DNA from 3 places in the Rhodopseudomonas boonkerdii genome. Region 1 is predicted to be linked to each of the others. Evidence: predicted binding sites of a transcription regulator. Region 1 holds the regulator's gene; each other region holds the start of a gene.
The links. Region 1 encodes LexA, which represses DNA repair genes until DNA is damaged. Its sites were predicted from a motif close to TGTTCNNNNTGTGTTCNG; they were not measured.

Region 1 (10,039 bases):
CGACTCCAATATTGGCGCGGATATGAAGCAGCCTTATCCGAAGCGGAAAATCAAGGTCTCGCAATTGATGCAGAAGGACGCCCAAGCCGTCTGGCAGGAATTCCGCAAGCTGCCCGATCGCGCGAAGTATTGAAACTCCGCCTCTCATGGTGAGGAGGCGCGAAGCGCCGTCTCGAACCATGAGCTAGAGAGGCTCCGGAGCTCCGCAGCCATCCTTCGAGCCGCGCGCCGTTGGCGCGCTCCTCAGGATGAGAGCGCCCCCAAAACAAAACCGGCGGATCTTGCGATCCGCCGGTTTGTCGTTCTGGCCTTTGCGCAGCTTAGCCGCGCTTGGCGATGTCCGTGTAGTCGCGGCGGGCAGCGCCGGTGAAAAGCTGGCGCGGACGGCCGATTTTCTGCTGCGGGTCGCCGATCATCTCGCTCCACTGGCTGATCCAGCCGACGGTGCGGGCGACGGCGAACAGCACGGTGAACATCGAGGTCGGGAAGCCCATCGCCTTCAGCGTGATGCCCGAATAGAAGTCGACATTCGGGTACAGCTTGCGGTCGATGAAGTACTGGTCCGACAGCGCGATCTTCTCGAGCTCCATGGCAACGGCGAGCATCTCGTCGCCGCCGTGGCCGGTTTCCTTGAGAACTTCGTGGCAGGCCTGCTGCATCAGCTTGGCGCGCGGATCGTAGTTCTTGTAGACGCGGTGACCGAAGCCCATCAGACGAACGCTGGAATTCTTGTCCTTCACCTTGGCGATGAATTCCGGAATCTTGTCCACGGTGCCGATCTCGGCGAGCATCTGCAGCGCGGCTTCGTTGGCGCCGCCATGAGCGGGGCCCCACAGGCAGGCAATGCCGGCGGCGATACAGGCGAACGGGTTGGCGCCCGACGAGCCGGCGATGCGGACGGTCGAGGTCGAAGCGTTCTGCTCGTGGTCAGCGTGAAGCGTGAAGATCTTGTCCAGCGCCTTGGCGAGCACCGGATTGACCTTGTACTCCTCGCAGGGCACGGCGAAGCACATCTTCATGAAGTTCGACGCGAAATCGAGCGTATTGGTCGGATACACGAAGGGCTGGCCGATCGTATATTTGTAGGCCATTGCCGCCAGCGTCGGGATCTTGGCTATCATGCGGATCGAGGCGATCTCGCGCTGCTTGGCGTCGTTGATGTCGGTCGAGTCGTGATAGAAGGCGGCGAGGGCGCCGACCGATGCGACCATCACGGCCATCGGGTGCGCGTCGCGGCGGAAGCCGTTGAAGAAGCGCGTCATCTGGTCGTGAACCATCGTGTGGTTGGTCACCAGGTGATCGAACTTGGCCTTCTGTGCTGCAGTCGGGAGCTCCCCGTAGAGGAGCAAATAGCAGGTCTCGAGGAAGTCACCCTTCTCGGCGAGCTGTTCGATCGGGTAGCCGCGATATTCGAGAATGCCGGCGTCGCCGTCGATATAGGTAATCTTGGACTGGCAGCTCGCGGTCGAGGTGAAGCCGGGATCGTAGGTGAACATGCCCGACTGGCCGTAGAGCTTGCCGATGTCGATCACGTCGGGGCCGACGGTCCCGCTATGGATCGGCAGGTCGAAACTCTTGCCATCGACTGTCAGCGTTGCGGTTTTGGTGTTTGTTTTCGCGTCCATCGCATAGTCCCCGATGAGATCGTTGAGGGGCCGTCAAACCACCGTCATTTAAAGAGAAAATGGCGACGTCAGACGGGAATTCCAGAGCATTCGGCAGAATGCGTAGCGTATTGCCGTGTGCGCTGCAAGGCGGGCAAAAGTAGCCTACAGCTATGCTAAACGGCAGCCTGATCGGCGAGCCGGTCAAGACATTCCTGCCGCCCGAGTACCGCGAGCACATCGAAGATACCGGGGGATGTGGTCTTGCCGGTGAGCGCGACCCGCAGAGGCTGCGCAACGCCGCCAAGTTTCAGGCCGGCTTCTTCCGCAAAGGCGCGGGCCGCAGCCTCGGTGTTGGCGGCCGTCCAGTCCGTCACGGTTTCGAGCGCGCTGCGCAATTTACCAAGCAACACCCGCGTCTCCGGCGTCAGTATGGCAACTGCCTTTGGCTCCGTGATCTCAAGCGGGCGGTCGGCAAAGATGAAATCGGCGCCCTTCACCAGTTCCAGCAGCGTTTTGGCGCGCTCCTTCAGGCCGGGCATGGCGCGCAGCAGTTGCGCGCGGGTGGCGTCGTTGAGCTTGGCCTTGATACCGGCTCCGCCCTCGGCATAGGGCAGAATATCCTCGAACATAGTCACGAGAGCTTGATCGTCGCTGTGGCGGATATAGTGACCGTTGATGCTCTCGAGCTTGGCGAAATCGAAGCGTGCGGCAGAACGTCCGATGCCGGACAGATCGAAGGCGTCGATCATCTCCTGGGTCGTGAAAATCTCCTGGTCGCCATGGCTCCAGCCGAGGCGCACGAGATAATTCCGCAAGGCGGCCGGAACATAGCCCATGGCGCGATAGGCGTCGACGCCGAGGGCGCCGTGGCGCTTCGAGAGCTTGGAGCCGTCCGGGCCGTGGATGAGTGGGATGTGCGACATACTGGGGACGTCCCAGCCGAGCGCATCATAGATCTGCTTCTGCCGTGCGGCATTGATGAGATGATCGTCGCCGCGGATAACGTGGGTGACGCCCATGTCATGGTCGTCGACCACCACCGCCAGCATATAGGTCGGCGTGCCGTCGCCGCGGAGCAAAACGAGGTCGTCGAGATTCTCGTTCTGCCAGACCACACGGCCTTGCACTTGATCCTCGATCACGGTCTCGCCGGTGAGCGGCGCCTTGAGACGAATGGTGGGTTTAATGTCGGGCTTGGGATCGGACGGATCGCGATCACGCCACAGGCCGTTGTAAAGCTTTGAGCGCCCCTCGGCCCGCGCGGCCTCGCGCATCGCCTGCAGTTCCTCGGCGGAGGCGTAGCAGTAATAGGCTTTGCCCTCGGCCAGAAGTTGCTCGGCGACCTCGCGGTGCCGGGCGGCGCGGGCGAACTGGTAGACGGTGTCGCCGTCCCACTCGATTCCGAGCCACTTCAGACCGTCGAGAATGGCGTCGATGGCTGCTTCGGTGGAGCGCTCGCGATCGGTATCCTCGATCCGCAGCAGCATCTTGCCGCCATGCTTCCTGGCATACAGCCAGTTGAACAGCGCGGTACGGCCGCCGCCGATATGGAGGAAGCCGGTCGGCGAGGGCGCGAAGCGGGTAACGACAGGTGCGGTCATCAGGCAAGGTCGATCTGTTCGGATGGGACGATCGCGGCCGTTTAACACACCCCCGTGCCGCTGCCCAATGGGCAAAAATGCCTGCCTTTCCGCCCGGAACCTTTTGGGGCCCCGATCGGCTCCCCTTGGCGGGAGCGCTCGGATTTGGCACATAGGGCGCAATCTGAAAGGCAGCTTATGACAGACGAATCGACCGCGGGCAGCGCCAGTGAGGCCGGCCGCGATTTCATCCGCGACATCGTGGCGGTGGACCTCGAAACCGGCAAGCACACAAGCGTGGTGACGCGCTTTCCGCCGGAACCGAATGGTTACCTGCATCTCGGCCACGCCAAGTCGATCTGCCTGAATTTCGGCGTCGCCGCCGAGTTCGGCGGGCACTGTAACCTGCGTTTCGACGACACCAATCCGACCAAGGAAGAGCAGGAATATATCGACGCCATCCAGCGCGATGTTCGCTGGCTCGGCTTCGACTGGGGTGAGGGCAACCTGCATTTTGCCTCGGACTATTTCGAACAACTCTATGACTGGGCCGTGCACCTCATCCGTGCGGGCAAGGCCTATGTGGATGACCAGTCGCCCGACGAGATGCGCATTGCCCGTGGCACGCTCACCGAGCCCGGCAAGAACAGCCCCTTCCGCGACCGTAGTGTGGAGGAAAATCTGGATCTGTTCGCGCGCATGCGCGCCGGCGAATTCCCGAATGGTGCGCGCGTGCTACGCGCCAAGATCGACATGGCCGCGGGCAACATCAATCTGCGCGATCCCGTGATCTACCGCATCCTGCATGCGCATCACCCGCGCACTGGCGAGGCCTGGAAGATCTATCCGAGCTACGACTTCGCCCACGGCCAGTCGGATGCCATCGAGCATGTGACGCATTCGATCTGTACGCTGGAATTCGAGGATCACCGACCGCTCTACGACTGGTGCCTGGATAATCTGCCGGTGCCATCGCGTCCGCATCAGTATGAATTCGCGCGGCTCAACATGACCTATACGTTGCTGTCGAAGCGCGTGCTCACCGAGCTCGTGCGCGGCGGCCATGTCTCCGGCTGGGACGATCCGCGCATGCCGACTTTGGCTGGCCTGCAGCGCCGCGGCATTCCCGCTGAGGCGTTGCGTGAATTCATCAAGCGCATTGGCGTCGCCAAGGCGAACTCCACCGTCGATCTGTCGATGTTCGATTTCGCCGTGCGCGAGGTGCTGAACCGCGCTGCGCCCCGCCGCATGGCGGTGTTGCGGCCGTTGAAGGTAGTGATCGAAAACTATCCGGAAGGGCAGGTCGAGCAGCTCGAGGCGGTCAATCATCCCGACGATGCCTCACTCGGCACCCGCCAGATTCCGTTCAGCCGCGAGCTCTATATCGAGCACGAGGACTTTATGGAGGATCCGCCGAAGAAGTTCTTCCGCATGGCGCCGGGCCGCGAGGTGCGTCTGCGCTACGGCTACTTTATCACCTGCAGGGATGTCGTGAAGAACGACAAGGGCGAGGTGGTGGAGCTGCGCTGCACCTACGATCCCGAAACGCGGGGCGGCAACGCCCCGGATGGCCGCAAGGTAAAGGCGACGATCCACTGGGTCAGCGCGCAGCATGCGGTGCCGGCCGAAGTGCGTGTCTACGAGCAACTGTTCGCGACGCCGACGCCGGAGGCCGCGAGCTTCGCTTCGCAGCTCAATCCGAATTCGCTCGAAGTGCTGGACAGCGCGATGCTGGAGCCGGCCCTGGCGAGCGACAATTACGACGGTGCGATGCAGTTCGAGCGGCAGGGCTATTTCTGCCGCGACCGGGACAGTGCGCCTGGCAAGCCGGTGTTCAACCGCACCGTCGGCCTGCGCGACAGTTACGCCAAGCTGGCCTGAGCGCGCGAATCCTTCGCGTATTCTGCATCCGTTCCGCTAGCCGCGTGTCGCCCTTGCGATAGCATCGGGGAGGGCGAACGGACGGTTCGATGGCGCAGAGCGGGGGACGGCAGCGCAATCAGGCGAAGGCGGTCACATGGCCGCCGCGCGGGTCTGCCGGCGCACTCGCCTCCGACAATTCCTGGACGTTGCCGTTCGACTGGCTGCGGGCATGGACGCAGGCTGAAACCGGTCCGGGGCGCTTGTTGCCATGGGTGCCGGTGGCCTTTGGAGCCGGGATCGCGCTATACTTTGCGGCCGAGCGTGAGCCGGTGGTTTGGGTGGCAGCAGGCGCCGCTTGCCTATTCGCAATCGCAGCCGTGTTGCTGCGAAGGTCTTTCATATTCTCATACGTTCTGCTGGCGGCTGCAATCGCTTCGGGCTTTGCGACGGCGACATGGAAAAGTGAGCGCGTCGGACATGAAGTGCTCGCGAAGCCATTGTTCGGCGCGGCGCTGACCGGCTTTGTCGAAACCCGTGAGGAGCGCGAGCGTAGCGATCGCTTCGTCCTGCGCGTGACGACGATGGAGACACGACGAGATGCGCCCAAGCTGACCCGTGTCCGGCTGTCGGTGAAGAAGGGCCATGCGCCGGCGGTCGGTAGTTTTATCGAACTCAAGGCGCGGCTGCAGCCACCGCTCGCGCCGCTCAGGCCGGGCGGTTACGACTTCGCACGGGACCTCTATTTCCAGGGGATCGGTGCTTCTGGCTTTGTCACAGGTGCGATCAAGAAGATTGATCCGCCGACCCCGCCGCCGCGTCACTTGCAGTATGCCGCGACCATGCAAGGCATGCGGGACGCTATCGATGCGCGTATCCGTGCATCGCTCGCGGGGGATAACCGTGCCATCGCGACGGCACTCCTGACCGGCCGGCGCGACGCGATTTCGTCTGACGTCAACGACGCGATGTTTATCTCGGGACTCGGCCATGTGTTGTCAATCTCGGGTTATCACATGGCGGTGGTCGCCGGCGTCGTATTTTTCGTGACGCGGGCGCTGCTGGCGCTGGTCCCGTTGCTGACGGTGACATTCCCGATCAAGAAAGCCGCGTCCGCTGCGGCGCTGCTTGCCGCGCTTTTCTATCTGCTGCTGTCCGGTGCCGAGGTCGCGACACAACGTTCCTTTATCATGACGGCGGTGGTGCTGATCGCAATCATGGTCGATCGCCGCGCCATCACCTTTCGCACGTTGGCGATCGCAGCGCTGATCGTGCTCGCCATCACACCGGAAGCGCTGGTACATCCGAGCTTTCAGATGTCTTTTGCTGCGACGCTCGGTCTCGTCGCCTTGGTCCAGATCGGGATGCCCGCGCTGTTTGCGACATCGGAAAGTTCGATCATGGCACGGATCGCGCTGTGGGGCGGGCGCGAACTTGCACTGCTGCTGCTGGCTTCGTTGATCGCCGGTCTCGCGACGATGCCTTACGCGGCCTACCATTTCCATCGCATCACGCCCTACGGGATCGTGGCCAATCTGCTGGCGATGCCGGTGGTGTCGGCGCTCGTGATGCCGGCGGGGCTGCTCGGTCTTCTCGCCATCCCGTTCGGCTTCGACAGCGTGTTCTGGCAGATCATGGAGCTTGGCCTTCAATGGATGATCTTTGTGTCCAAATGGGTGGCCGGATTGCCAGGCGCGATCGGCCGGGTGCCCGCCTTCGGGACAGGACCGTTGGTCCTAGCCAGCTTCGGCATTGTCCTTCTGGCATTGCTGCGGACGCCGCTACGCTATGCGGGCGCGATCGCTCTGGCGATGGCGATGTTCTGGGCCGCATCGACAAAGCAACCCGATGTCCTGATTGCCGCCGACGGTCATAGCGTGGCTGTGCGCGGGCGCGACGGGCGGCTGCATGTGATGCGGAGCGCCAAAGATGCGTTTCAGGTGAAGGAATGGCTGGGCGCGGATGCAGACGCAAGATTGCCGACAGATGCATCGCTCGGCCATGGTGTATCGTGCGACCCGTCGGGCTGCGTCACGGCCCTCGGCGACGGGAGCCTGATCGCGCTGACATTGCAGGCAGACGCATTCAGCGACGATTGCGCGCGAGCCGCGGTGATTGTCACAGCCCGTCAGCCGCCGGCCGATTGCAGGGCGATGGTGATCGATCGCGAGACTCTGCGAGTTCGGGGGGCAACGGGCCTGTATCGCTCCAGCGACGGCTTTGTTATCGAAGCTTCCCGCGCTCGCGGTCTCGATCGCCCCTGGGCACGCGCCCCGCTTGAGGCCATTGGATCAGAAGCACCGACCGACAGTTCGCGATCCCGGCCGGTCGATGCAACGCCGGCGGAGACGGATCTCCAGCCCGACGAGCAGTGAGCGCGCTCAGTAGCGGCGATAGAGGCCGGTGAGCTTACCCTGGATGCGGACACGGTTCGGCGGCAGGATGCGAACCTCATAGGCCGTGTTCGCCGGCTCCAGCGCGATGGACGCGCCGCGGCGGCGGAAGCGTTTCAGTGTGGCTTCCTCGTCGTCGATCAGGGCGACGACAATGTCGCCGGTATCGGCGCTGTCGGACTTCTGGATCAGTGCCATGTCGCCATCGAGAATACCGGCGTCCTGCATGGAATCGCCTCGTACTTCGAGGGCGTAATGTTCGCCGCTGCCGAGCATGTCCTGCGGTACGCTAATGGAGTGGCTGCGGGTCTGCAGCGCCTCGATGGGCGTTCCGGCTGCTATCCGGCCCATGACAGGCACCGAAATGGTGCGACCGCCGTCATCGTCGCTCGCAACAGGGGCGGGGGTGGACCGGTTCTTGCCGAGATTTCCCTCGATCACGCTCGGCGTGAAACCCCGTCGAGCGGCCGGTGCAGCCGTGTTCAATTCTGGCAGCTTGATCACTTCGATCGCGCGGGCGCGGTTGGGCAGGCGGCGGATGAAGCCGCGTTCTTCCAGCGCGGTGATCAGCCGATGGATTCCCGATTTGGAGCGCAGATCCAGCGCATCCTTCATTTCGTCGAAGGAAGGGGGGACGCCGGCTTCCTTTAGCCGCTGGTCGATAAAACGGAGCAGTTCGTATTGTTTGCGCGTGAGCATCTGAAGCCATCCTCAGTTGGCAAGGCCATCAAGTGACGGTGGTCGGGCCGCCGCGTGTGTTTCAGGACCTCGCGATTGGTGGCCGGTGAGGCCATCAGGCGAGGCAGTCACGAGTTTGGGCACTCTCGATTTCACTAAGCCACAGAATCTCGAAACAAATCATGAACGGACCCTATCTGTTCCGTAGATGTTCCGCAATCACTAATTTCGCTTCAAAGATGCGGTTTATCGACCGGATTTTGGCTCAGAGAATTCGTTCGGACAGCGGCATCGGCGGCGGCGGCGTGGTCGCGCCGGCAGCGAGCGAGCGCTGTACCATTACCGTGTCGGCCCAGCGACCGGAGCGATAGGCGACACCGGAAAGAACGCCCGCACGGACGAAGCCGAAGCGGTCGTGCAGACCGAGGGAGGCGACGTTATCGGCGTCGATATAGCCGATGATCTGCCTGAAGCCGGCGGCTGCGCAGACGTCGATCAGTTCGCGCAGCAACCTGGCACCCACGCCTTTGCCGGTGTGTTCGTGATGCACATAGATCGAGTGCTTCACCGCATAGCGATAGGCCGGACGCTTACGAAACTGAACCACATAGGCGTAGCCGACCACTTCGCCGCCGCGCGTCGCCACGATATGGGGGAAGCGCTTGTTCTTCAGGTTCTTGCGGCGATCGCGCAGATCGTCCGGCTGCATCGCGTCGGCATCGCTGACGCCTTCTTCCACACCCTGGCGGATGTGACGGCGATAGATCGCGAGCATGGCGTCCACATCGCTGTCACGCGACGGGCGAACGACGATCGGTGTTTCGGTCTCTGCCTGTAAAGTCACTTCCGTGGATCCCGCTCTTGGGAAACCACGTAAGTATGGAGCCGGATGCGTCCGCTGGCATCCACCTTTCGATAGACGCCCTGGATTTCGACGTCGAAGCCCGGGAAGGTGTTGAAACAGGTCTCGAACATCTTGAGATAATCAATCATCGGCTGCGCGCGCTCGGTGAGGCGCTCGCCCGGCACGATGGTGGCGATGCCGGGCGGATAGACCACGAAGGGCGTGGTGGCGATGCGGCCGGTAATCTCGTCGATAGGCAGATAGTCGACGTCGTTACGCACCAGGAGACGCGCGGCATCGTGCGGTGACATCGCGATCTCCGGCATGTGCTGATCCATGAACTGCTTCGCCTGCAGGCCGCTCACGTCGGCCGCGCGATAAAACTTGTGCATGTCGGCGCAAAGGTCGCGCAGGCGTACGCCGGCATAGCGGGCCGGACGGCGGCGCGCGAATTCCGGAATTACGTCTTCGAGCAGAGCATTGTCGTCATGGAATTTCTTGAAGGCCACGAGGCCCGACACCAGCGTGCCGGCCTTGCTGGCCTCGACGCCGGGCGTGAGCAGGAAAAGGAGCGAGTTGAGATCGTTCTTTTCCGGTACGATCTGGTTTTCGCGCAAATATTGCGCGACGACCGGTGCCGGAATGCCGTGTTCGGCATAGCCGCCGGTGGCACGATCGAAGCCCGGCGTCAGCACCGTCAGCTTGTTCGGATCGGTCATGGTGAAGCCGGCTTCCATATCCGGGAAACCGTGCCATTTCGCATCCGGCGACAGCTGCCAGAAAGCGGGATTGGTGGCGAGCTGGTCGGTGCTGATGCTTTCCCATGGTACGCTGTGGGTAGCGCCGGGCTGCGCGACGTCGGGAATGTCCACGCGCTGCGGCACGAATGGCTCGAAGAACCAGCGCCGCTCGGGTCGCGTCTCCTTTTCCTCGAATTCGCGGCGTACCGCGCGCATCTTCTTGCGCAGCTCGATGCCGAGACGGATCGTATCGTCCCACAGCACTTCGCCCGAGCGGCCCTTCATCATCTGCGCACCTACGTCGAGCGAGGCGAACAGCGGATAGAATGGAGACGTC
Region 2 (10,039 bases), 2.2 Mb from region 1:
CGCCCCTCATCCTGAGGAGCCGCGCAGCGGCGTCTCGAAGGATGGCCAAGAGCTCCGTCGACTCATGGCTCGAGACGGCGCTGGAGAAGCGCCTCCTCACCATGAGGGGCAAAGCGAAGAAATCTCTGCCCCTCATCCTGAGGAGCCGCGCAGCGGCATCTCGAAGGATGGACCGGAGCTCCATCGGCTCATGGTTCGAGACGGCGCTGAAGAAGCGCCTCCTCACCATGAGGAGCGGAGTGCTGTGCCTCCTGTTTTTTCCTGCCTTCACCACATCGGCCCATGCCGACCTCAAGCTCTGCAATCGCATGAGCTATGTCGTCGATGTCGCCATCGGCATCGATGACAAGAGCGCCACCGCCACCCGCGGCTGGTTTCGCATCGACCCCGCCCAGTGCAGGGTCGTCGCCCAGGGCACCATCAGCGCCGATCGCCTGCTGCTGCATGCCCGGGTGCTGCCGCTCTACGGCGCGGCGCCCGCGCAGAGTGGCAGCGACAATCTTTGCATAGCATCCGACAACTTCGTCATCGCCGCCGCGCGCCAGTGCCGTGCCGGACAGACGCTTGCGCCTTTCACCACCATCCAGCCGTCGCAGACAGAAGACGGAACCACGGTCGCTTATCTCGCCGAGGACAGCGAGTATGACGACGAGCAGGCCAAGCTGGCGGCGATCCAGCGCCTGCTGCTGATCGCCGGCTACGACACCTCGCCCATCGACGGCGTCGATGGTCCCAAGACACGAAGTGGCCTCGCTGCGTTCCTCAAGAGCCGCGGTCTCACCGACGACATCGTAAACGCGCCGAATTTCTTCGAAGCCATGGTTGCCGGCGTACAGGCGCCGTCCGCAAATGGGCTCACCTGGTGCAACGACACCTCCTACAAGGTGATGGCCTCGGTCGCGACCGACGACGGCAGGAACGTGATCGCGCGCGGCTGGTATCGCATCGAGCCCGGCAAATGCCTGCGCCCCGATGTCACCGGACAGCCGAGGCAGATCCTTTCTTTTGCCGAAGCCGTCGATGACACCGGCCGTGCCATCCGCATCGCCGACAAGCCGCTGAACTGGGGCGGCTCGCGCACGCTGTGTACGCGCGAGAGCAAATTCGAGATCCGCGAACACATCGACTGCGCCGCCCGCGGCCTCACCGCCTCCGGCTATGCCACCGTCGACATGACCGGCGGCGGCAAGACGCTCAGATTTGCGATGCCGTAAAATTTTCTTGTGTCCCGGACGCGATGCGGCTCGAAATGCCGCTTCGCAGAGCCGGGACCGCACCAAACGCCGGAGTTCGCGACGGTCCCGGCTCTGCGCAGCAGCGTGAAGAACGCTGCGGCGCGTCCGGACACAGTTTCAATTCGATGCTTCTGAACGAGAATAACGAATGACCAAATCGCCGCGCGCCTTCGATCATATCGAGACCTGGGTCTTCGATCTCGACAACACGCTGTATCCGCATCACGTCAATCTGTGGCAGCAGGTCGATGGCCGTATCCGCGACTTCGTATCGAAGTTCCTGAACGTCCCGCCGGACGAAGCCTTCCGCATCCAGAAGGACTATTACAAGCGCTACGGCACCACGATGCGCGGCATGATGACCGAGCACAGGATCAGCGCCGACGACTTCCTCAGCTATGTGCACGAGATCGACCATTCGCCGCTGGAGCCGAACCCGGCCATGGGCGCAGCGATCGCAAGGCTGCCCGGCCGCAAGCTGATCCTGACCAATGGCTCCGTCGCCCATGCCGGCGCCGTGCTGGCACGGCTCGGCTTCGCCGACCAGTTCGAGGCGATCTTCGACATCATCGCCGCCGAACTGGAGCCGAAGCCGGCGCAGCGCACCTATGACAAGTTCCTCCGCGACCACGGCGTCGATCCGACCAGGGCGGCGATGTTCGAGGATCTGTCGCGCAACCTCGTCGTCCCCCACAGCCTCGGTATGACCACCGTGCTGGTGGTGCCCGACGGCGCCAAGGAAGTCGTCCGCGAGGATTGGGAACTGGAAGGTCGGGAAGACAGCCATGTGGACCACGTCACGGATGACCTGACGGGGTTTCTGGTGAGGATGAACGGAGCGCGGTGAGCTCCTTCCTGTCGTCACCCGGCTTGACCGGGTGACCCAGTAAACACCGCCAGCAGTGCCGGACCGCCGCCGCATACTGGATCACCCGCTCCTGGCGCGCGGTTGCGCGCAAGGCGGGTGATGACAGGTAGAGTGACCGGCTCTCTTCTTGACCTCCCCCTCAAATCCCGACAAAGCTCCCGAAACACCCTGTGGACTCTCCGCAAATCCGCATATTCTCCGCTATCTGCCCAAGGATCCCGCGATGTCGCTGACCGCCCTCGAATCCACCATCAATGCCGCGTTCGATGCGCGCGACAATGTCAATGCCGCAACCAAGGGCGAAGTCCGCGATGCCGTCGATACCGCGCTCGACCTGCTCGACAAGGGCGAAGTCCGCGTCGCCAGCCGCGGCGATGACGGCAAGTGGACCGTCAATCAGTGGCTGAAGAAAGCGGTCCTGCTGTCGTTCCGCCTCAACGACATGACCACCATTTCCGGCGGCCCCGGCGGTGCGCCGTGGTGGGACAAGGTGCCGTCGAAGTTCGAAGGCTGGGGCGACAACCGTTTCCGCGACGCCGGCTTCCGTGCCGTGCCGGGCGCCATCGTCCGCAAGTCGGCCTTCATCGCCAAGAACGTCGTGCTGATGCCGTCCTTCGTCAATCTCGGCGCTTACGTCGATGAGAGTTCCATGGTTGACACCTGGGCCACCGTCGGCTCCTGCGCCCAGATCGGCAAGCGCGTGCACATCTCCGGCGGCGTCGGCATCGGCGGCGTGCTGGAGCCGCTGCAGGCCGGCCCTGTCATCATCGAAGACGACTGCTTCATCGGCGCCCGCTCGGAAGTCGCCGAAGGCGTGATCGTCCGCAAGGGCGCCGTGCTGGCCATGGGCGTCTTCCTCGGCGCCTCGACCAAGATCGTCGATCGCGCCACCGGCGAAGTGTTCGTCGGCGAAGTGCCGGAATATGCCGTGCTGGTCCCGGGCAACCTGCCGGGCAAGCCAATGCAGAATGGCGAGATCGGCCCCTCCACCGCCTGCGCCGTGATCGTCAAGCGCGTCGACGAACGCACCCGCTCCAAGACCAGCATCAACGAGTTGCTGCGGGACTGAGCCCGTGACCGACGTCGTCGCCATCGCCCAGGACCTGATCCGCTGCCCGTCGGTGACCCCGACGGATGCAGGCGCGCTCGGTGTGCTCGAACGCCTGCTGGGTGCCGCGGATTTCACTGTCCATCGCGTGACGTTCAGCGAGGACGGCACGGCCGACGTCGAGAACCTTTATGCGCGCATCGGCACAGGAGCTCCGCATCTCTGTTTCGCCGGCCACACCGACGTGGTGCCGCCCGGCGATGAAGCCGCATGGTCGCACGGCGCCTTTGCCGGCGAGGTGAAGGACGGGCGGCTCTATGGCCGCGGCGCTGTCGATATGAAGGGCGGCATCGCCGCCGCCGTCGCCGCGACGCTGGATTATCTCGCGGCCAATGGCGGCCAGCCCAAAGGCTCGATCTCCTTCCTCATCACCGGTGACGAAGAAGGCGTTGCCGTCAACGGCACCATCAAACTGCTGCAATGGGCGACCGAGCGCGGCGAAAAGTTCGACCACTGCATCGTCGGCGAGCCCTCGAATGTCGAGGCGATGGGCGACACCATCAAGATCGGCCGCCGCGGCTCGCAGTCGGGCACGCTGATGGTCGACGGCGTGCAGGGCCATGTCGCCTATCCGCATCGCGCCTCCAATCCGGTGCCGGACATCGCCGCGCTGATCGTGGCGCTGAGCAATGATCCCTTGGACAACGGCAACGCCCGGTTCCAGCCGTCCAATCTCGAATTCACCTCGGTGGATGTCGGCAACAAGGCGACCAACGTCATCCCGGCGCAGGCGACGGCGAAGTTCAACATCCGCTTCAACGATCATCACACGCAGGAGAGCCTGCGCGCCCTGGTCGACGCCCGCGTCGCAGCGGCTGCCGGCAATCGCATCAAGGCGCATGTGGTGTGGGAGCCGAGCAATTCGGATAGCTTCGTCACGCAGCCCGGCACATTCACCGATACGGTGGTCGCCGCCATCAAGGAGATCACCGGCCGCACGCCCGATCTCAACACCGGCGGCGGCACGTCCGATGCGCGCTTCATCAAGAATTACTGTCCGGTGATCGAGTTCGGTCTGGTCGGCCAGACCATGCACCAGATCGACGAGCACACGAAGGTCGCCGATCTCGAGCAACTGACGCAGATCTATCGCCGTGTGCTGGATCGGTATTTCGCATGAGCGGATATTCTCATGAGTGATGGCATTCTGGTGCTCACCGCCCTCGACAGCGAACTGGATGTCGAACGTGCGCCAAAAGGGTTTCGCGTCGTCTTCACCGGCGTCGGCAAGATCAACACCACCATCGCGACGCTTGCCGCGATCGTCGCCGAAAAGCCGGAGCTGATCGTCAATTACGGCACCGCCGGCAAGCTCAATACGAGCCTCAACGGTCTCGTCGAGATCAGCGACGTGATCCAGCGCGACATGAATGCCGAGCCTCTGGCGCCGCGCGGCCGCACGCCCTATTCGCCGGAGCTCGACCGCCTGTCGTCGGGCCGCGCCGGCTTCATCTGCGGCACCGGCGACAGTTTCGTCACCGCCACCGATCCGTGGCTGATCGCGAACAAGGTCGACGTGGTCGACATGGAGCTGTTCGCCATCGCGCAGGTGGCGCTGCGTCACGACATTCCCTGGCGCGCGTTCAAGTTCATCACCGATGACGCGAATGATTTCGCCCACGAGCACTGGACGGCCAATGTCGCGAACGGACAGGATCTGTTCTGGGATGCGATGAAGGGTGTCATCGCGTAGGGCGGATTAGCCGAAGGCGTAATCCGCCGGCCGAGCGCATGAGGCGAAGACCGCGGCGGATTACGCTTCGCTAATCCGCCCTACGGATAATCCACCTTCGCCAGATACAGCCCGTCCGGCGGCGCGACGATGCCGCAGGCGACGCGGTCTTTGGCGGCGAGCGCCGCGCTCATGTCATCCGGCGTCCAGCGGCCGTGCCCGACCCATACCAGCGAGCCCACCATCGAGCGCACCTGGCTGTGCAGGAACGAACGCGCCGAGGTGCGGATCGTCACCGCCTCGCCATCCGCATCCACATCAAGCTGATCCAGCGTGCGGATCGGCGACTTCGCCTGGCATTCGGTGTCGCGAAACGTGGTGAAGTCGTGCCGGCCGAGCAGCCGCTTGGCGCCCTCGCGCATGGCGGCGATATCGAGCGGCTTCGGCACCCGCCAGACATGGCCCATATCCACGGCGAGGTTCGCCCGGCGATTGGAGATGCGATAGATATAGTGCCGCTTCACGGCCGAAAACCGCGCCTCGAAATCATCGGCCACCACATCGGCCGAGAGCACCGCCACCGGATGCGGCCGCAGATGCGCATTCATGCCGTCGCGAAAGCGGCCGGGCACCAGGATCTTCGGCACATCGCAATGCGCCACCTGTCCGAGCGCGTGCACGCCGGCATCGGTGCGGCCGGCGCCATGGACACGGATTGGCTCGCCGCAGATCGCTTCGGCGGCGCGCTCCAGCGCGCCCTGCACGGTCAGCGTGGCATTGTCCTGCACCTGCCAGCCGGAGAATGGCATGCCGTCATATTCGATGAGCATCTTGTAGCGCGGCATCAGCTCACCCGCATGGGCGGCTTCAATGCCGTGCCGCGGAGAAATTCATCGGGCTTCATGGCCTGCTTGCCGGCGCGCTGCAGTTCAAGAATGCGGATGGCGCCGTCGCCACAGGCAACCGTGAGATGGTCATCAAGTAATTCGCCCGGCGCCCCCGATCCTTTCGCCAGCTCACAGCGCAATATCTTCAGCCGGATGGCTTCGCCGTCGACATCCGCCTCGCACCACGCGCCGGGAAATGGCGACAGGCCGTGGATATGCCGGAGCACGGCGCGCGCCGGCTTGGTCCAGTCGATCTTCGCCTCGGCCTTGTCGATCTTGGCCGCATATTCGACGCCGTTCTCGCTCTGCTTCACGAACTGCAGCCCACCGCGATCGAGCGCACCTATGGCGCGTACCATCAGGTCGGCGCCGAGCGGCGCCAGCGCGTCATGCAGATCCTGCCCCGTCATCGCGTCGGTGATATCAAGGCGCTCGGCCATGGCGATGTCGCCGGTGTCGAGGCCGGCATCCATCTTCATTACCATGACGCCGCTCTCGGCATCGCCGGACATGATGGCGCGCTGGATCGGCGCGGCGCCGCGCCAGCGCGGCAGCAGCGAGCCGTGCAGGTTGAAGCAGCCGAGCGGCACGGCATCGAGAATGTTCTGCGGCAGGATCATGCCATAGGCGACGACCACGGCGGCGTCCGCCTCGAAGGCGCGGAACTGGGTTTCGGCATCGACGGTGCGCAGCGTCTTCGGCGTCAGAACGGGAATGCCGAGCCGTTCCGCCTCGCGCGCCACGGGTGTCGGTTGCAGCTTCATGCCGCGCCCGGCGGGTTTCGCCTCGCGCGTATAGACGGCGACGATCTCATGACCGTGCGCCACGAGTTCGAGCAGCGTCGGCACGGCAAAATCCGGCGTGCCCATGAAAATCAGACGAAGCGGCATGTGGTGGCTCGATCCGGTTAGTGACTGTGTCCCGGACGCGCCGCAGCGTGCAACGCTGCTGCGCAGAGCCGGGACCGTATCAAGCGACGGCGTTCGTGGCGGCCCCGGCTCTGCGGAGCGGCATAAAGATGCCGCACCGCGTCCGGGACACGAAAGAGCGTCAGCCCACGCGCTTGGCGATCTTCGTGAATTTCTTCATCACGCGATCACGCTTGAGCTTGGAAAGATAATCGACGAACAGCACGCCATTGAGATGGTCGATCTCGTGCTGGATGCAGGTGGCGAACAAGCCGCTCGCGTCCTCCTCCACCGTCTTGCCGTCGAGATCGAGATAGCGGATGCGCACCGTCTCCGGGCGTTCCACCTCTTCGTAATATTCCGGGATCGACAGGCAGCCCTCCTCATAAACCGAGAGCTGTTCCGACGCCGAGATGATTTCCGGATTGATGAAGACGCGCGGCTTCGGGCCGCCCTCGTCTTCTTTCTTGGCCAGATCCATGGTGATCAGGCGGAGCGGAACCGCGATCTGGATCGCCGCCAGCCCGATACCGGGCGCGTCATACATGGTCTCGAACATGTCATCGGCGAGCTTGCGCACCTCCGACGTCACCTTCTCGACAGGTTTGGAGATCAGCCGCAACTGTTTGTCGGGCAGGATGATGATTTCACGAATGGCCATGGCGGGCGATTTAATCTGCGCGTGTTGCGCGGTCAATGCGGAGAGCCGGCATTAACGGAGCGATAACCATGTTGGTGAGGGAGATATTAACCATGCGGCGCAACGCTTTGTTAACCACAGACGTTTACTTTTTGTTCACGATCGAACATCCCGCGAAAAGCGCAGCCACGCGCCGTTCACCTCTCCCCCCGGGGAGAGATGAAGCAAGCCTCGTCTGCGATTCGATCTCTTAAGGCCATCGTTCCCATGACTACAGCGCCCGATACGCCCGACGCCGTCTTGCAGCCCCGCGCCTCCTGGCGCGAGAGCATGGCGGTCTATCTGCAGCCGCGCGTGCTGATCGTGCTGATGCTCGGCCTCTCCTCCGGCCTCCCACTCGCGCTGTCCGGGTCCACGCTGCTGGTCTGGATGCGCGAAAGCGGCGTCGATCTCGGCACCATCGGCCTGTTCGCGCTGGTTGGCACGCCCTACACGCTGAAATTCCTTTGGGCGCCGCTGATCGACGCGCTGCATGTGCCGCTCTTCACCCGCGCCTTCGGCCGCCGCCGCGGCTGGCTGGTGTTCTCGCAGTTGCTGCTCATCGCCGCGATCCTGCTGCTCGCGCTCACCGATCCTGCCAGGTCTCCTCTGTTCGTCGCGCTCGGCGCGCTGCTGGTCGCCACCATGTCCTCAACCCAGGACATCGTCGTCGATGCCTTCCGCGTCGAGAGCCTGCCTGAAAGCGAGCAGGCCGCGGGCATGGCCTCCTATGTCGCCGCCTACCGGATCGGCATGCTGATCTCGACCGCCGGCATCCTGTTTCTGGTCAGTGCCTTCGAGGCCACCGGCATCGCCCGCTCCTCCGCCTGGATGTGGGGCTATGTGGCGATGGCCGCCTTGGTGCTGATCGGCACGGTGACCGCGCTCCTCGCCACGGAGCCCGAGCAATCCGTGCAGGCCGAAGCCGCCACGCGCAGCGAGAGTGCGTTCCAGCGCGTGCTGCGCGCCGCCATCGGCGCTTTCTCGGAATTCCTGTCGCGGAAAGATGCCTGGGCGGCACTGGCCTTCGTGGTGCTGTTCAAATTCACCGACGCCTTCTCCGGCACGATGACCGCGCCCTTCGTCATCGATATCGGCTTCACCCGCAATGATTACGCAGCGATCGTGAAAGGCGTCGGCCTCGCCGCCACGCTGATCGGCGGCTTTGCCGGCGGCTTCGTCGCCCGGCGCTATTCGCTGGAGGCGAGCCTGTGGATCGGCGCGGTGCTGCAGGCGGTGTCCAACCTCGCTTTCGCGTGGCTCGCGCTGGTCGGCGTCAATCAATGGGCGCTGGCGCTGGCGATCTCGGTCGAGAATTTCACGAGTGCCATCGGCACGGTGATCTTCGTCGCCTATCTTTCCGCGCTCTGCAAGAATCCGCTGCACACCGCCACGCAATATGCGCTGCTGACAGCGCTTGCCGCGGTTGGGCGAACCTATCTCTCGGCTGGCGCAGGCTACGTCGCGCAGGCGACAGGCTGGCCGTTGTTCTTCGTGATCAGCGTATTGGTGGCGGTGCCGAGCCTGGTGCTACTGCTCTGGCTGCAGCGGCGCGGGCATTTTGCGGCGCTGGGTCCGGTACGGGTGTAGCTACGACCCTGTCGTCACACACTTGACCGTCGTGTCCCCTCCCCGCAACAGTGGTCTATCGCGTATTGCTGAGTGCGGATGGGGAGAGTGCTTGGCCTGCATGGTTCGAGACGCCCGCTTCGCGGGCTCCTCACCATGAGGGTCTTCTATCGCACCATACTCTTCCCTCATCCTGAGGAGCGGCCTTGTTAGGCCGCGTCTCGAAGGATGGCCACAGGCTGCTTGCGACCATCATGTGCGATCGCCCTCTCCCACAAGAGCGAGAGAGGGGAAGAAGCGCCTCAATTCTTCCCCACCAGACTCCACTTCGTCACCAGCGCTTCGCTCATTTGCCCTGCCTGTTCGGCGCAAGCGACTTCGCCCACCTTGAATGCGACTTCCTTGCCGACGAGACGTTTCAACTGCGTTGCCTGCGCATCGCTGGCGACCACGATCTCGAAGGTCTCCGGTCCTGTTTCCAGATTGCACAGCCCCGCTGGTGCCGGCAGGCGGCGCGGTTCGCTGACGATCTGATAGACGTCGACGCGCTTGCCCTTGGCATCGCGGCTCTGCATCGCATTGAGCTGGCCCGTGAGCACATCGCCGATCTGCATCGCCTTCGGCGCCGCCGGCCTCGCCGGTGCTTCGTCCGCATCGGAGGCTGCATAAGCCATCGTGGTCATCGCGGCCATCGCCAGCACCGCGGCGCAGCCGAGCTGCGCTTTCCATCCGGATCGTGTCATCAGAAGCAGTCCCGTCTTTAAAACAATGTGCGTTGTCGCATCGCCGCCGACAACGTGCCTTCATCGAGATAATCCAGTTCGCCGCCGACCGGCACGCCATGCGCCAGGCGGGTGACTTTCACATTGGCGTCCTGAAGAAGGTCGGTGATGTAATGTGCTGTCGTTTGTCCGTCCACGGTCGCGTTCAGCGCCAAAATGATTTCAGCGACTTCAGGCTCATGCGCGCGTGCCACCAGCGCATCGATGGTCAGGTCGCCCGGCCCCACGCCATCGAGCGGCGACAGCGTGCCGCCAAGCACATGATATTTGCCCGGCGCCGCATTGGCGCGCTCCAGTGCCCACAGATCGGCGACATCGGCGACGACCACGA
Region 3 (10,039 bases), 450 kb from region 1:
TCCCTTAATGTTCTCAAGCAGCAGAATTCGCGCGACGGTATCGTGGCAGCGCGGGGCAGACGGCCCCGTGAACTCCAGCGCACCCGATTCGTACAACCGGCCTAGGCAACTGTTTCCGCTTACCTTTTACTTACGTCCAATCCAAGGACAACGTATGCGAGTGTGGCTTTTAAGTGACTGCATTTTGACGGGACTCGCCTATAGTCCAACCAGGGATTGAATTCGGCGTTCACGCCGGGGGAATGGTTTCGCTGCGAAACCGCACTGGGGAGACTTCAGATGAAGAAGATTTTGCTTGCTTCGGCTGCCCTCGTTGTTCTCGGCGCTTCTGCGGCTTCCGCCGCTGATCTGGCTGCCCGCCCCTATACCAAAGCTCCGCCGATGCCGGTCGCCGTCGCCTACAACTGGTCCGGCTTCTACGCCGGTGTCATGGGCGGCTATGGCTGGTCCGACCGTTACCGCATCGATGGCTTCGCGTTCACCACCAATGACATCAAGGGTGGCTTCGGCGGCGGCACCATCGGCTACAACTGGGCGATCCCGGGCGGCAACTGGCTGTGGGGTCTCGAAGTCGATGCCGCGGCATCGGACATGAAGTACAGCGACACCATTCTCGGCATCGTCACCGTCGAGGACAAGATCCGCTCGTTCGGCAGCGTCACGGGACGTCTCGGCGTCACCGCCGGCGCGGCGCTGTTCTACGCCAAGGGCGGTTACGCATGGGCTGACAACCGCATTTCCATCGCCATCCCCGGCGCTTCCGCCTCGCAGAGCAAGGTTCACTCGGGCTGGACCGTGGGCGCCGGCGTCGAATACATGTTCGCACCGAGCTGGTCGCTCAAGGGTGAATATATGTATGCCGATTACGGCAACGCCGCCTATGGCGACCCGAATGTCGGCTTCACCAATGTGGGCCTGACCACACACACTGTGAAGGGCGGTATCAATTACCACTTCAACTGGGGCGGCCCGGTCATCGCCAAGTACTGAGCTTCGAAAAACAAGTCTTCGAAAGGCCGGCAGCAATGCCGGCCTTTTTCTTTGCCCGCTATTTGCCCGCGCCCTTTCCGAAAGCAGGTCTCCTCTGCACCCCCACGGCCAACAAAGTGCTGGAGACCGCGCGAGAGCACTGGAAATCCCTCCCCGTTCTTCCTATGTTCCGGACACACTCAATTCGGCGTTGATCCCGGTGCCCCGGCGAGACGCGCCCGCATGTGGCGCGCACGGCGTGCCGGGGAATGCATTGCGATGGATGAAGTCATCAAGGCGAGGCGGCAACAGGCTGCAGCGAACATGCGCAGCATCACCATCCGCGGCGCCCGCGAGCACAATCTCAAGAACATCGACCTGACGATCCCGCGCGACAAGCTGGTGGTGTTCACCGGCCTGTCCGGCTCTGGAAAATCGTCTCTCGCCTTCGACACCATCTATGCCGAGGGCCAGCGCCGTTACGTGGAGTCGCTGTCGGCCTATGCCCGGCAGTTCCTGGAGATGATGCAGAAGCCGGATGTCGACCAGATCGACGGCCTGTCCCCCGCCATCTCCATCGAGCAGAAAACCACCTCTAAGAATCCGCGCTCGACCGTCGGCACCGTCACCGAGATCTACGACTATATGCGCCTGCTGTGGGCGCGCGTCGGCATTCCCTATTCACCGGCGACGGGCCTGCCGATCGAAAGCCAGACCGTCTCCATGATGGTGGACCGCGTGCTGGCGATGCCGGAAGGCACGCGGCTCTACCTGCTGGCGCCGGTGGTGCGCGGCCGCAAGGGCGAGTATCGCAAGGAATTTGCGGACTATCTCAAGAAGGGTTTTCAGCGCGTGAAGGTGGACGGCACCTTCCACGAACTCGCGGAAGCACCGACCCTCGATAAGAAGTTTCCGCACGACATCGACGTGGTGGTCGATCGCATCGTGGTGCGCCCGGATATCGGCCAGCGCCTCGCCGAAAGTTTTGAAACAGCTCTGAAGCTCGCCGATGGCCTCGCCGTCATCGAATATGCGGATGCGCCCGCTGCTGCCGCCGAGGACACCGGCAAGAAGAAGGTCGCCAAGATTCACGACAAGACCGGCGCCGAGCGTATCCTGTTCTCGGAGAAGTTCGCCTGCCCGGTCTCCGGCTTCACCATTCCGGAAGTCGAGCCCCGTCTGTTCTCGTTCAACAACCCCTATGGCGCCTGCCCCAAATGCGGCGGCCTCGGCGTCGAGCAGACCATCGACGCCGATCTCGTCATTCCCGACAAGGAGCTGACGCTGCGCAAGGGCGCCATCGCGCCCTGGGCAAAATCGTCATCGCCTTATTATCTGCAGACACTCACCGCGCTCGGCAAGCACTACAAGTTCACGCTCGACACCAAATGGAAGGACCTGCCGAAGAAGACGCAGAACGTCCTGCTGCACGGCTCCGGCGACGACGAGATCAAGTTCTCCTATGAGGACGGGGTTCGCTCCTACGACACCAAGAAACCGTTCGAGGGCGTGGTCACCAATATCGACCGCCGTTTCCGCGAGACCGAAAGCGAATGGGCGCGCGAAGAACTCGGCAAGTATTTTTCCGACGTCCCTTGCGATGCCTGCGAGGGCTATCGCCTGAAGCCGGAAGCGCTCAGCGTGAAGATCGGCGGGATGCACATCGGCAACATCTCCGAACTTTCCGTGCGCAAGGCCGGAGACTGGTTCGAGACCGTGCCGGGCATGCTCAACAAGCAGCAGAACGAGATCGCCGTTCGTATCCTCAAGGAAATCCGCGAACGCCTCTCCTTCCTGCTCGATGTCGGCCTCAACTATCTCACGCTGTCGCGATCCTCGGGCACGCTGTCCGGCGGCGAGAGCCAGCGCATCCGCCTCGCCTCGCAGATCGGCTCCGGTCTCACCGGCGTGCTCTATGTGCTGGACGAACCCTCCATCGGCCTGCATCAGCGCGACAATGCGCGGCTGCTCGACACGCTGCGCCGACTGCGCGATCTCGGCAACACCGTGATCGTTGTCGAGCATGACGAGGACGCCGTCATCGCTGCCGACTATGTCGTCGATGTCGGCCCCGGCGCCGGCACCCATGGCGGCAACATCGTCGCCCAGGGCACGCCCCAGGAGGTGATGAAGAATCCAAAGTCGCTCACCGGCAAATACCTCACCGGCGAGATGTCCGTGCCGGTGCCTGAACGGCGTCCGCCGAACCATCGCCGCACCATCAAGGTGATCAATGCGCGCGGCAACAATCTGAAGAACGTCTCGGCGGAGCTGCCGCTCGGCCTGTTCACCGCCATCACCGGCGTCTCCGGCGGCGGCAAGTCCACGCTGCTGATCGACACGCTCTACAAGGCGATCGCGCGAAAACTCAACGGCGCAAGCGAAGGTGCTGCGCCGCATGACCGTATCGAGGGTCTCGAACATATCGACAAGATCATCGAGATCGACCAGTCGCCCATCGGCCGCACGCCGCGCTCGAATCCGGCGACCTATACCGGCGCCTTCACGCCGATCCGCGAATGGTTCGCCGGCCTGCCGGAATCCAAGGCGCGCGGCTACGAAGCCGGCCGCTTCTCCTTCAACGTCAAGGGCGGCCGCTGCGAGGCCTGCCAGGGCGACGGCGTCATCAAGATCGAGATGCACTTCCTGCCCGACGTCTACGTCACCTGCGACACCTGCAAGGGCAAACGCTACAATCGCGAAACGCTGGAAGTCCTGTTCAAGGGAAAATCCATCGCCGACGTGCTCGACATGACCGTCGAGGAAGCCGCCGAATTCTTCAAGGCGGTACCGCGCGTGCGAGAGACTTTTAAAACCTTGCACCGTGTGGGCCTGGATTACATCCATGTCGGCCAGCAGGCGACGACGCTCTCAGGCGGCGAAGCGCAGCGCGTGAAACTAGCGAAGGAACTGAGCAAGCGCGCCACCGGCCGCACGCTCTACATCCTCGACGAGCCGACCACGGGCCTGCATTTCCACGACGTCGCAAAGCTGCTCGAAGTGCTGCATGAGCTGGTGGAGCAAGGCAACACGGTGGTGGTGATCGAGCACAATCTCGAAGTCATCAAGACCGCCGACTGGGTGATCGATCTCGGCCCCGAAGGCGGCGACGGCGGCGGCGAAATCGTCGCCTGGGGCCCGCCGGAAGATATCGTGAAAGCGCCGCGCAGTTATACCGGGCAATTCCTGAAGCCGGTGCTGGCGAAGGCGGGCAAGCCGAAGAAGCGGAAGGTGACAGGGGAAGCGGCGGAGTAGACGCGCCGCCAAGGGAATCCTTGAAAGAGCCTGTTATCTTTTCAAATTCTCTCTCAATCCAAAAAGTATCGCGGTCCGTCGGGGCAGCGATTGTTCACGACCTTCGCGACGCAATGGTGGAACGCGCCGATAAGATGGCGACGCCTTGTGCGACTTACTGAAGTCGCTAAGGATAGGCGTTAGAGTCGAAACAGTTGAATCCGTTAGCGTCGATCAAGCGTCGCTGTTGTCTGTCTAGAATCATTCCTGCTTGAGCGCCGCATGCCGTTGAATGTGGGGCTACAGGTGTCGCGCCCTCGCCTCACATCAGTCCCCTAGTGCTACCCGCAAACCCGTTCGGGATGCTTGCGCGCATAGGAGATCCAGAATCCGAACAGTCCGTTGTCGATGTTCTGCAGATCCCACATCCGTTTCGTCAGCGGCAGCATCAGTCGGTCGAGTTCGGAATCGCTGTACCACTCGACAAAGTCCTGGAAATCCTGCGCGCAGAGAGCGCTGATCTCTTCCCAGAATGGCTGCACAAGCTGATAGGCTTCAGCAAAAATCTCGGCATACTCTTGCGCGCCCAATTCACCAAGCGCCCATAGCGTTTGTTCGGAATAGCCGCGGTGGTGCCAATTCGCAAAGTGCCAGCCGAGGTCGTCCAGCGTCAGGCTCACATCGAGCTGGTAGACCGCTGCCATCGCGCGTAAACCTACGGGAATCCTCGATAGTCGCGTCAGAAATTCATCGAGGTCGTCGCCCTCGCTCGAGCCGAGGCGCTCGGTCAATTCGGCCGCGAGAAGCTTGAACAGCGCATCATCGGGACACGCGTTGATCTGATCGACCCGCAGGACCACCGTGCCGTCGCCTCCAGCCAAGACCTAGCCAAAATGGCTGCGGTCGAACAAAGTGCGGCCCACACGAGCGGTGCGATACGCATGGAAGGCATTGTGTCCCCTCGCAGACCGCACCTCGAGCAGACCTCCGCATTTTTCTCTGACTTTATCAGATGACCGGCTAGACATGCACCCATTCGTCGCGGCATCGCGACTTGATGGCGTCACCTAACCCGGTCATGCTTGGCCCAGTCGGCGGCCTCGATTCCACCGCCTTTTCATGACCAGTTGCGCGGCGAACCTTCCTTGCCGCTTTTTCCAGTGACATGACTTACAAACTCGCCATTTTCGACTTCGACGGCACGCTCTCCGACAGCTTTCCGTGGTTTCTCAGCGTCATCAACCAGGTGGCTGAGAAGCACAAGTTCCGGCGCGTCGAACGCGATCGCATCGACGAGATGCGCAGCGTCGGCGCCGGCGAGCTGGTGCGGATGCTCGGCGTGCCCAAATGGCGCATCCCGCTGATCGTCCGCGACATGCGCAAGATGAAGGCGCAGCAGATCGACCGCATCGCGCTGTTTCCCGGCGTCGACCGCATGTTCGACGAGTTGAAGGCGCGCGGCGTCACGATCTGCGTCGTCAGCTCGGACAACGAGAACAATGTGCGCACCGTGCTGGGCGAGCTCGAGGAGCACGTCTCCTTCTTCGCCTGTGCCGCCGGCCTGTTCGGCAAGACCGCCAAATTCCAGCGCATCCTCGAACTGACCGGCGTCTCGGTGGATGACACGCTCTCCATCGGCGACGAAATCCGCGATATCGATGCGGCGCGCGAGGCCGGCGTCGATTTCGGCGCGGTGTCGTGGGGCTATACGAGCGCGGCTGCGCTGAATGCTCGCGCGCCAACTTTCATGTTTTCGCGCATGGACGACATCACCGTGGCCCTGACGACGCCGCGGGGCTGACCGGCATCGGGCCGCATTGTCTGCGCATGCAGGCGCACTTACGTTTCGATCGTAATCCATGACCGATCGGGACGCCATCATGACCGACACCCTCACTGCCTCCGCCGTCCGCGACAACAAGGGCGCCAGCCGCTTCGAGCTTGCCGTCGACGGCAGCATTGCCTTTGCGAATTATCGCCAGACGGGCGACCGCGTGATCATCACTCATACGGAAACGCCGCCTGCGCTGCGCGGTCGCGGCGTCGCATCGGAATTGGTGAAGGGTGCGCTGGGGTTAATTCGCGCGGACGGCCACAAGGTCGTGGCGGGATGCAGCTTTGTGGTCGACTATCTCGAACAGCATCCGGAATATGCGGATATCACGGGCTAACAACACGCTCCGTCATTCCGGGCTCGCGCGCGACGATGCGCGCGCGCCGGAATGACGACTAGACAATCTTGATCGACATGTCCGGCAATCCCTGCAGCTTGCACAGCAACACGTCGCCCTTCACCACCGGGCCGACATTTTCCGGCGTGCCGGAATAGATGATGTCGCCGGCCTTCAGCTCGAAGGCTTCCGAGAGTTTTGCGATCTGCTCGGCGACGCTCCAGATCATCTTGTCGAGATCGGAGCTCTGCTTCACGGTGCCGTTTACGGCGAGCGAGATCGGGCCCTTGGTGAGATGCCCTGTTTTCGCCACCGGATGGATCGGGCCGATGACGGCGGCGTGGTCAAAGCTCTTGCCGATCTCCCACGGCTTCTTCTCGTCGCCCATGGCGCGCTGCAGATCGCGGCGGGTCATATCGAGGCCAAGTGCATAGCCATAGACGTGGTCGAGCGCTTTCTCCGCCGGAATGTTGGTGCCGCCGGATTTCAGCGCGGCGACGAGTTCGACCTCGTAATGATAGTTCTTCGTCAGCGAGGGATAGGGATGATCGGCCACCTCGCCGATCTTCACGTTCTGAATCGCGTCGGTTGGCTTCTGGAAAAAGAACGGAGGCTCACGGGTGGGATCGGAACCCATCTCGCGCGAATGCGCCGCGTAGTTGCGGCCGATGCAGTAGATGCGGCGAACCGGAAAGACATCTGTCTCGCCGGCGATGGGAATGGTCACCGTATCGACCTTGAAGATGCTTTTGGGGCCGGCCTGCGCCTGCGCGGCCTCACTGCCGATGGCGGTGGCGGTCAGCGCGACGGCGCCTCCGGCGACGAGTGTCCGGCGATCGATCAGATCCATGGTGGTCCTCCCAGTACTGGCTCTTGAAGAGCGCTTTGTTGTCCACTGGCATACCACAACAAAAAGGCCCGCGCGAGCGCGGGCCTTTGGTTTCGCAATCGCGAAGCGATCAGTGTTTGAGATCGTCCGGCAGCTTGCCTCCATTGGCGGCGAACTTGGTCATCACCTGCTTGTGCAGCCAGATATTCATGCTGGCGCTGTCATTGGAGTCGCCGGTATAGCCGAGTTCCTTGGCCAGCTCCTTGCGGGCGCTGAAGCTGCTGTCGATATCCAGCGCCTTCATCAGATCGACGATGGAGGTGCGCCATTCCAGCTTCTCGCCCTTGGCTTTGACAGCCGCATCGAGGATCGGCGCGACGTCCACGGTGGCCGCGGGGGCGGCACCTCCGGCCGGAGCTGCGGATCCGCCGGCAGCGGGCGCAGCGTCGGCAGCCGCAGCACTGGCGCTGCCGCCGAAAATCGCGCTCATGATCTTTCCGAAAATGCTCATTCTGATGGCTCCCAATGACTTTGATGATGGCCTGAAGAATTGCCGCAAGACATGACCGGCGAATGACCGCCGCACAGCATTATGTCCCTATCGACCGCCGCTGCCAATGCGGCACGGCGACGGATAACGGAGACACATCAAAGGTCCAATCCAATTGCGGCGATGCCCGGGCCGCACCGCAGCGCAACATCGCTGCGCACTGCACCCTCACCCAAGCGTGAGAGACGCTGCGACGCGCCGGCGCTAGGATGGTTGCACAGGTCGCGGCAGTCAGTCTCCTTGCATGCGCGTCTGGCTTTGATCGTGATCGTTTCCGAGCGGCTTCCGCGCCATCGGCGCCGCGAGTGCTGCGCACAGAAGGGAGCAACGACCATGGCCCTCTCCTATTCCGGCAATGCCAGCGATCTCGCCCGCGCCGCCGATATCGGCCCGGCGCCGGCAATTTACACCCTCACGCCATCAGACCTCCGCGACGCGCTGCGGCTCGGCTGGGACGACTTCAAGGCGGTCCCCAGTCATGCCGTCATACTTTGTCTGATCTATCCCGTGATCGGCATCGTGCTGGCGCGCACGGTGCTTGGCTATTCGATCCTACCGCTGCTGTTCCCACTCGCCGCCGGCTTCGCTCTGCTCGGACCGTTCGCGGCCATTGGCCTCTATGAACTCAGCCGTCGTCGCGAAACGGGCGAAGACCCCTCAGCGTGGCACGCGCTGGGTGTGACCCGGTCACCCTCTTTCGGCGCCATGTTGGCGCTGGGTCTCGCGCTGCTGGTTCTGTTCCTGGTCTGGATTGCAACGGCGCAAGCGATCTATGTCTCCACATTCGGCAATGCGCCTGCCGCGGCGATTCCAAGCTTTCTGTCACAGGTGCTGACGACGCCTCAGGGCTGGCAGCTCATCGCCGTCGGCTGCGGCACCGGCCTGATATTCGCGCTCGTCGCTCTCTGCATCAGCGCAGTGTCGTTTCCGCTGATGCTGGATCGACATGCGGGTGTGATGGATGCGGTCACCACATCGCTGCGCGTGGTCGCGCGCAATCCGGTGACGATGGCAATGTGGGGCGTCATCGTAGCCGCCCTGCTCGTGCTGGGCTCGCTGCCTTTCTTCCTCGGACTCACGGTCGTGATCCCGCTGCTCGGCCATGCGACCTGGCATCTGTACCGCAAGGCGGTGGAGCGCAATCCGAATCCTCCGGTCATGCCGGAACGCAGCCCAACCAGGCGATACGCGGCTGATTTCCCGGTCTCGTTGTTCCAAGGCCGCCGCGAGGATTGAACGGCCATCGCTCTCGCCAGGCATCTGCCCGGTCTCCCGGCAAATGCGTGGCCGCTCTTCGAACCAGAAGGCCATTCAGTTTTTGCGCGCCACACACGCCAGCCGAGATCCAGCCCCCCTGCCACAATCCTAGCGGCATCTCGCCGCCGGGAACAAAGCAGGAAATCATTCGACTGAAGCCGTCTCTCTGTGACGCACATCTATGCTGCAGTCTCTCCCCATTTAAGATGAATATACATTCATACCTAATGCTTGCATGCGATTCGCGCATGTCTATATGACGACTGTTAACGGCTTCGACGAGCCCCGCCGACTTCCGGCCACGCCGCGATCATCTTGCCGCCACACGCGAGAAACGCCTCTAAAACAGTGATTTAATCGCCTAACTAACGGAAGCCGAGCCAATTGCGGTGCCCGGATACGCATACTGCCCTGAGAGGCGCCAGCGGGCGCCGAAAGGTTAATCAGCTCTTGCCGAAGCCATGCACAAATCGCTTAGCTGCATCGCAACATCTGAACTGCCGCACTGCGAAACGGCCATCTATATTCACTCCAACAGCGATGCACTCCCCAAGAGATGAATCGCAGACTGTGAAGGAGATAGAAAATGTTGCTCTCGCTTATCCGTATGATCCAGGCTTTCCGTGACTATCAGCGCAACGTTGCCGAGCTGTCGCAGCTCAGCGATCGTGAACTGTCCGACATCGGTCTCGACCGTTCCGACATTCCGCGCGTTGCTTCGGGCGCCTACAACGGCTGATCCGTCCGGACGGCATTCCGTCCACCGACGTTTCACGAATTGCGCCCGCATCCCGCGGGCGCGATCGTGGTCACCGCAAAACAGGTAGTGCAAAGCACTGGCTAACCTGCGGAACCCGCCCAAAGCGAATTCCGTTTCGCTGCGAAACGCGCTACATGCGGGGCCATGACAACAGCCCCTAATTCTGACGACCGCGTCCATGTGATCGGCGCGGGCCTTGCCGGCTCGGAAGCCGCCTGGCAGGTCGCCAATGCCGGCATCCCGGTGGTTCTTCATGAGATGCGTCCGGT

Region 2: a site for LexA is predicted at 7,461-7,478, ahead of def (peptide deformylase). Genes of this name have one in related genera too.
Region 3: a site for LexA is predicted at 1,145-1,162, ahead of uvrA (excinuclease ABC subunit UvrA). Genes of this name have one in related genera too.

What each region holds. Positions count from the first base shown of each region.
Region 1 is NZ_CP036537.1:2,809,155-2,819,193, forward strand. It holds gene E0H22_RS13030 (nucleoside deaminase) at 1-133, shown strand, start outside; gene gltA (citrate synthase) at 321-1,625, opposite strand; gene gltX (glutamate--tRNA ligase) at 1,781-3,208, opposite strand; gene E0H22_RS13045 (glutamine--tRNA ligase/YqeY domain fusion protein) at 3,386-5,068, shown strand; gene E0H22_RS13050 (ComEC/Rec2 family competence protein) at 5,158-7,422, shown strand; gene lexA (transcriptional repressor LexA) at 7,429-8,139, opposite strand; gene E0H22_RS13060 (GNAT family N-acetyltransferase) at 8,384-8,893, opposite strand; gene E0H22_RS13065 (Orn/Lys/Arg family decarboxylase) at 8,959-10,039, opposite strand, start outside.
Region 2 is NZ_CP036537.1:5,038,693-5,048,731, forward strand. It holds gene E0H22_RS23115 (hypothetical protein) at 1-310, opposite strand, end outside; gene E0H22_RS23120 (DUF1036 domain-containing protein) at 228-1,214, shown strand; gene E0H22_RS23125 (pyrimidine 5'-nucleotidase) at 1,384-2,082, shown strand; gene dapD (2,3,4,5-tetrahydropyridine-2,6-dicarboxylate N-succinyltransferase) at 2,327-3,172, shown strand; gene dapE (succinyl-diaminopimelate desuccinylase) at 3,177-4,331, shown strand; gene E0H22_RS23140 (phosphorylase family protein) at 4,344-4,904, shown strand; gene truA (tRNA pseudouridine(38-40) synthase TruA) at 4,985-5,728, opposite strand; gene fmt (methionyl-tRNA formyltransferase) at 5,728-6,660, opposite strand; gene def (peptide deformylase) at 6,821-7,339, opposite strand; gene E0H22_RS23160 (AmpG family muropeptide MFS transporter) at 7,586-8,947, shown strand; gene E0H22_RS23165 (hypothetical protein) at 9,229-9,669, opposite strand; gene recR (recombination mediator RecR) at 9,687-10,039, opposite strand, start outside.
Region 3 is NZ_CP036537.1:3,257,779-3,267,817, forward strand. It holds gene E0H22_RS14890 (outer membrane protein) at 280-990, shown strand; gene uvrA (excinuclease ABC subunit UvrA) at 1,249-4,224, shown strand; gene E0H22_RS14900 (DMP19 family protein) at 4,545-5,084, opposite strand; gene E0H22_RS14905 (HAD-IA family hydrolase) at 5,369-6,004, shown strand; gene E0H22_RS14910 (GNAT family N-acetyltransferase) at 6,063-6,374, shown strand; gene E0H22_RS14915 (fumarylacetoacetate hydrolase family protein) at 6,433-7,224, opposite strand; gene E0H22_RS14920 (DUF3597 domain-containing protein) at 7,334-7,714, opposite strand; gene E0H22_RS14925 (DUF2189 domain-containing protein) at 8,087-8,989, shown strand; gene E0H22_RS14930 (DUF1127 domain-containing protein) at 9,597-9,749, shown strand; gene trmFO (methylenetetrahydrofolate--tRNA-(uracil(54)-C(5))-methyltransferase (FADH(2)-oxidizing) TrmFO) at 9,915-10,039, shown strand, end outside.